Regions from separate parts of the Fictibacillus sp. b24 genome, predicted to be linked through region 2. Evidence: riboswitches for the same ligand, from Rfam matches in the RefSeq annotation. Region 2 holds a riboswitch; the other holds the start of a gene.
What was found. Region 2 has a riboswitch for FMN ahead of QUF49_RS17550 (hypothetical protein). Riboswitches for the same ligand answer to the same signal wherever they lie in the genome.

Region 1 (3,504 bases), 2.3 Mb from region 2:
TTACTTCTGCTGGACCACTCATAAGCACATCACCGTTATCTTGCCAATTTATTATAAGATCTCCACCTGCTAAATGAACGGTAATATCCGTATTTCTTTCTGCTTTTTCATTTAGGACTGCTGCAACAGCTGCTGCACATGCCCCAGTACCACAAGCTTGAGTAATACCCGAACCTCTTTCCCAAACTCTAAAGTGCATTTCACTTTTTGATACCACCTCAACAAACTCTGCGTTCACCCAATCCGGAAACATTGGGTCTTTTTCAATTATTGGTCCAAGTGAATGCAATGGTGCTTTCTGAATGTTGTCCACAAAGAACACAGCATGCGGATTTCCCATTGATACTGCAGTCATATTTAAAGAGGTTCCATTAAAAGATACAGCCTCATTTATTACTTGATCAAGATTGTTAAAGCCATTCAATGGAATTTGTCGGGGTTGTAGGATCGGCTTCCCCATATTAACGGTAACGAACGATACTTTATTGTTGTGATCTGGTGTTACTTTTGCAGTTACTAATCCGCCAAGAGTTTCAATCTGAAATTCTGTTTCTTTCACTAGTGCGTGTTCGTACGCATATTTAGCTACGCAGCGAAGTCCATTGCCACAGTTCTTAGCTTCCGATCCATCGTTGTTAAAAATCCGCATCTTAACGGGTGCCAAATCACTTGGACAGATTAAGATCATACCGTCTGACCCAATTCCAGTGTAGGGATTTGAAACAGCTACTGCTAGTTGAGGCATGTCAGCTTCAGCGATTGTTTCTTCAAACATATTGACGTAAATATAATTATTGCCTAGTCCATGCATCTTCGTGAATTTCAAAGTATCCATAATCTATAACCCTGCTCCTTAAGATTGCCCTCTTAATTTTTCATCTGTATAAAAATAATCGTCATCCGCATTTAGAATAGTTATCTTGCCATGACAGCACGGCATGATTAAAATCTGTTTAATCGCTTCTTTTGCAAGATTCATCTGATCCTCTTTAAAAGAAGTTAACACATTATCTTGTTTACAGAACGGACACTCCGAAATATAGATATCATTCATCATTCTTTCATACGGCCATGTATATTCAAAGGTTAATTTCATGTGAGTTCATCCTCTATTTGGAAGGTATGGTTGTAGCATATTCGTTCACAACTTACATTTTTTAAAGTATAATAGGTGATGTAACAAAATACAATAGCGATCCATCTTCGGGGCAGGGTGAAATTCCCGACCGGCGGTAATTGAAGATTCCCTCTTCATCAGCCCGTGAGCGATTTGGAAATGCCGAAACAACTGTTTTGGCTAAAGACTTCGATGTCACCATTTTGCTGATCTGGTGTAACTCCAGAGCCGACAGTATAGTCTGGATGGGAGAAGATGTTGGTACAGCGGTTCATTTAAATGAGCCTTTGTTTAAGTGCGCATTTTACCATTTATGTAAATGCTTCTTCTACATGCTGTTTATCAGACAACCTCCCTTAGTCCGTTCTTTTTGACTAAGGTTTTTTTGTATGAAACAGGCTGTGCTGCATTCGAAATCATGAGATGGCGCAACACAAAAGAGGAGAGATTTCAATGCAAAAGGGAAAAATCAAACAAATGGTAGCGGTATCGATGCTCAGTACGATTGCATATGTACTGATGATGCTCGACTTTCCGTTTCCAGGGCTGCCTCCATTTCTAAAAATTGATTTTAGTGAGGTGCCTGCACTGCTAGCTGCCATCATATTCGGACCAGCAGCAGGAATAATGGTTGAAGCAATTAAAAATGTACTTCATTACGGAATTGTTGGAAGTTTTACAGGTGTACCCGTTGGTCAATTAGCAAACTTTGTCGCCGGGATCCTTTTCATTCTTCCAGTATCCTACCTATTCCGCAAAAAGCATACGGTTAAACGTCTTTCAACTGGCTTAATTCTAGGAACAGTTTTGATGACTTTTATGATGGGATTACTGAACTATCTGATCATCTTGCCAGCATATACATGGTTCCTAGGTGCTGACCCTATGTCTAGCCAAATGATGATGGATCTTATTCTAAAAGGGATTACACCATTTAACTTAATAAAAGGAACGATTATTACTTTGCTGTTCTTAGCACTATATAATCGAATGCAGCCATGGGTAATGAAACAGATTGCTCAGCAGGCTTAAATAGATGAAATAAACCGCAGCGGGAGATTCCCGTTGCGGTTTTTTTAGTGTTCGTTCGAGCTTCAGAAATACGAAATTGAGTCGATTCGCGGAAATATCATGAAATCTCGCGGGATTATGGGTTAAACTCGCGGGATAACTTTTAATTCTCGCGGGATTATTTCTGATTCTCGCGGGATTATCACTACACGACTAATTCGATTGCTCTAATCACCAGACAAAAAGGCAATACAGTCTCACTTTTGCGCATTTTTTAGTAAACACGCAACAAAAAGATGCCCAAGCCTGCGCTTGAGCATCTTATCAAAACCATTATTAAAGAATAAACATACCTGCGATCGCACCGCTTAGTAAGTTAGCAATTGTAGCTGCGATAACAGCACGCATTCCAAGTCTTGCGATGTCTGGACGACGGCTTGGCGCCATAGCTCCAAGACCACCTAAAAGGATTGCGATCGAAGAAAGGTTCGCGAAACCACAAAGTGCGAAACTTACAACCGCTACCGTTTTTGGCATTAAGTCAGGAATTTGAGGTGCAAATGAAGAATAAGCAACAAACTCATTCAATACAATTTTTTGACCGATAAAAGTACCGGCTTTAACTGCTTCTTCCCAAGGTACACCAATTACGAATGCAATTGGAGCAAATAGATAGCCCAAGATTTGCTGAAGTGTGATCTCATAGCCAAACCAGCCACCGATACCGCCAAGGATACCGTTAACTAGTGCGATAAGTGCGATGAAAGCAAGTAGCATTGCCCCTACGTTTAGTGCAATTTGAAGTCCATCTCCAGCACCTTTTGCTGCAGCGTCGATTACGTTTACTGTATCTTTGTCACGCTCTAATTTGATCTCACCCATTGTTTCAGGCTCTTCTGTTTCAGGAACAATGATTTTCGCAATCGCAAGTCCTGCAGGAGCACACATAAAGCTAGCTGCGATCAAGTACTCTAAAGGTACACCTAATAGGTAGTAACCAATTAGTACAGAACCTGCTACCGATGCAAGTCCACCGACCATTACTGCGAAAAGCTCTGATTGTGTTAAACGATTCATATATGGACGAATTACAAGAGGTGCTTCAGTTTGACCTAAGAAAATGTTTGCTGTAGCACTCATAGATTCAGCTTTACTTGTTTTTAATAGCTTGGATAGAGCTCCACCCAAAATTCTTACAACCCATTGCATGATACCTAGATAGTAAAGAACTGAGATTAAAGAAGAAAAGAAAATGATTACTGTTAAAACTTGAAATGCAAAAATAAATCCTTTTCCTTCTGCTGGAATCATACTTCCAAACAAGAAAGTAATTCCTTCGTTCGCATAAGCAACAACGTTAGAAACTTTTTCAGAAA
Region 2 (3,504 bases):
TTAATATTTCTGAAACGTTCAATCAAGTAGGTGTTATTCTCCTGGCCATTGTCGTACAGATCGGTGGTATAGGTGTTATGACACTTGGTACTGCAATATGGCTATTGATAGGTAAGCGAATTGGGATGAGAGAACGCCAATTGATTATGACAGACCAAAACCAATCCACGCTTGCAGGGCTTGTACAGCTGATGAAGCAAATCTTAACACTCATAATAGGGATTGAGATTGTAGGAACGGTATTATTCTTTATCCTGTTTCAACCCTATTACGATACAGAAGTAGAAGTGTTGTATCACGCATTCTTCGCATCTGTTACAGCAACGACGAATGCTGGATTCGATATTACGGGAAGCTCGCTGATCCCGTTCCGCAACGATTATCTTGTTCAAATCGTTACGATGTGCTTGATTACAGCAGGTGCCATTGGATTTCCTGTTTTAGTAGAAATCAATAACTTTATCAAAGAAAGAAAGTATTTAGAGCGCTATACGTTTACCCTCTTCACGAAGGTTACTACGACTACCTTTGCATTATTGGTTGTTACTGGCGCAATCGGAATTTATGTTTTGGAGATGAATGCTTTTTTTGAGGGTAAATCTTGGCATGAAACGTTGTTTTATTCTTTATTCCAGTCCGTTACAACACGAAGCGGCGGTTTATCCACCATGGATGTCTCTGAATTCACAGTACCTACACTTCTTTTCTTAGGCGTAATGATGTTTATTGGAGCATCACCAAGCTCGGTGGGTGGAGGAATCCGCACAACGACATTTGCGGTAGCACTTTTGGCGATTCTCTTTTACGCTAAAGGTAGGAACACAATTAAGATCTTTAAGCGTGAAATTTATCCGGAAGATATACAAAAGTCGTTTATTGTTATTATCGTGGCTATGGTGCTTTGTACGACTTCTACAATTATCCTAGCAATTACAGATCCGATGCCGATTGAGTATCTCTTTTTTGAAGTGTGCTCTGCATTCGGAACAACAGGGCTCTCAACTGGAATTACTGGTGATTTGAGCTCGATCGGAAAAGTTATTCTTATGCTGTTGATGTTTATAGGAAGAATTGGCGTACTGTCATTCCTCTTTATCATCCGAGGGAAAGTAGTGACAGAACACATTCATTATCCGAAAGAAAAATTAATTATTGGCCAATAAAAGCAATCATGTTTGAATTCAGTCTATTGTTTACTTATAATGAACATAAGTAAATAGTGTCCTTCGGGGTCGGGTGAAATTCCCAACCGGCGGTGATGAGGCTATAGCCTCTTAGTCCGTGACCCGGTTTTGCGATTCGTGAAAACGGTGGATTCGGTGCAATTCCGAAGCCGACAGTATAGTCTGGATGGGAGAAGGAACGTGAACGCTTTTAATTGCCTGTATTTTAAAAAAGGTAGATTAAAGGTTTATTTCGTTATACTTTTAACACAAACCCCGGAAGCAATCTGTTTCCGGGGTTATTTGTATATACGCAATTAAGACTCCCGCTTTTCATATTTACGACGAAGTATTTTCTAAAAAACTCTTTTCTGAAGGCCGTTTTCTAAAGGGTTGTTGCTTTTAAATCTTTTTGTTCTTTGCTTCATTGACAAGTTGATTGGAGTGGAAGGTGCGAGACTCCTGCGGGACAGGCGGGCAGGTGAGACACTTAAAAGTGAAACGTAACGAATGTGGCTCACCGCCTGCCCCGCGGAAAGCGAGCACCTGGAACGGAAATCAAGTACTACCAAAAACAACAATGGGAGGGAAAGTTCTTTGTTTACAGGCATCATTGAGGAAAAAGGAACGATTAAGGCAATTTCAAAAGGCGATGAAACAATCATACTTACTATTTCCGCAGAAGAGGTGTTGAAAGACGTGCACCTTGGAGACAGTATTGCGGTAAACGGCGTATGTCTAACCGTTACTTCTTTCGGCAAAAATCAGTTTACAGTAGATGTGATGCCAGAAACGTTCAAATCTTCAACTTTGAAACTTTTAAACAATCGGGACAAAGTAAATTTGGAACGTGCTATGGCAGCAGGAGGAAGGTTTGGCGGACACTTTGTTTCTGGGCATGTTGATGGTACAGGAGACATTGTAGAGAAGCGACCCGAGAAAAATGCGATCTATTACAAGATTGCTCTGCCAGATCACATGATGCGCTACTTTATGCTAAAGGGATCTGTTTGTGTAGATGGAACAAGCCTTACTGTATTTGACGTTACTCAAAATACAATTACGGTCTCGTTGATTCCACATACTGCAGATCATACGATATTAGGTGCAAAAGGAGCAGGTGACGTTGTGAATATTGAATGTGATATGCTCGCAAAATACGTTTACAGAATGTTGGCTCCTGAAAAAGAAGAACAAAAACAAAAGTCGAAACTGTCTCTTGATTTCTTACAAGAGCACGGATTTTAGGAGGAGAGTTCATGTTTCACTCCATAGAAGAAGCAGTTGCAGATTTAAGAGAAGGAAAAATTGTTATCGTTGTGGATGATGAAGATCGTGAAAACGAAGGAGATTTTGTTGCGTTAGCTGAAGGAATTACACCTGAAGCTATCAATTTTATGGTGACTCACGGACGTGGTCTCGTTTGTACACCGATCTCTGAGGAAATCGCGATGAAGCTGGATCTTTCACCGATGGTAGCAGCCAATACTGATTCGCACGGCACCGCTTTTACGATTAGCGTCGATCACAAATCAACAACAACCGGGATTTCTGCTCAAGAACGAGCAGCTACTGTTCGGGAGCTTGTAAATAGTGATTCTGTGCCATCTGATTTTAAGCGTCCTGGCCATATCTTTCCGTTGATCGGAAAAAAAGGTGGCGTGTTGAGAAGAGCGGGGCATACAGAAGCCGCAATTGACCTAGCGAAAATGGCTGGCAGTCAATCTGCTGGTGTAATCTGCGAAATTATGAAAGAGGATGGAACGATGGCTCGTGTTCCTGAACTCGTTGAACTAGCAAAACAGCACAACATGAAGTTGATTACGATCAAAGATCTGATCACGTACCGAAACAAAACAGAACAGATGGTGAAGCGTGAAGTCGAAATCAATCTTCCAACAGAGTTTGGTGATTTTAAAGCGATTGGCTTCTCAAATGTGCTGGATGAGAAAGAACATGTTGCCCTTGTAAAAGGGGAAATCAATAACGAAGAACCTGTGTTAGTTCGTGTTCACTCTGAATGCTTGACCGGTGACGTGTTTGGATCAGCGCGCTGTGATTGCGGTCCGCAGCTTCATGCGGCTCTATCTCAGATTGAAAAAGAAGGCTCTGGCGTTTTATTGTACATGAGACAAGAAGGACGTGGCATCGGTCTTATTAATAAAATGAAAGCTTATAAGCTTCAAGAAGAAGGACTCGATACAGTTGAAGCCAATGAGCAGCTAGGATTCGCACCAGATTTGCGTGATTACGGTATCGGTGCTCAGATTCTTAAAGAGCTTGGCATCAGCAAAATGAAACTTTTAACGAATAACCCAAGAAAGATCGCGGGATTAAAAGG

Region 1: it holds a riboswitch for FMN, as region 2 does, so the genes downstream of both, QUF49_RS05125 (ECF transporter S component) here and QUF49_RS17550 (hypothetical protein) in region 2, are expected to answer to the same signal.

What each region holds. Positions count from the first base shown of each region.
Region 1 is NZ_JAUCES010000005.1:1,021,983-1,025,486, reverse strand. It holds gene dapF (diaminopimelate epimerase) at 1-835, opposite strand, end outside; gene QUF49_RS05130 (hypothetical protein) at 854-1,096, opposite strand; FMN riboswitch at 1,196-1,378, shown strand; gene QUF49_RS05125 (ECF transporter S component) at 1,571-2,149, shown strand; gene QUF49_RS05120 (NupC/NupG family nucleoside CNT transporter) at 2,465-3,504, opposite strand, start outside.
Region 2 is NZ_JAUCES010000005.1:3,353,178-3,356,681, reverse strand. It holds gene QUF49_RS17555 (TrkH family potassium uptake protein) at 1-1,163, shown strand, start outside; FMN riboswitch at 1,219-1,366, shown strand; gene QUF49_RS17550 (hypothetical protein) at 1,615-1,857, shown strand; gene ribE (riboflavin synthase) at 1,761-2,411, shown strand; gene QUF49_RS17540 (bifunctional 3,4-dihydroxy-2-butanone-4-phosphate synthase/GTP cyclohydrolase II) at 2,423-3,504, shown strand, end outside.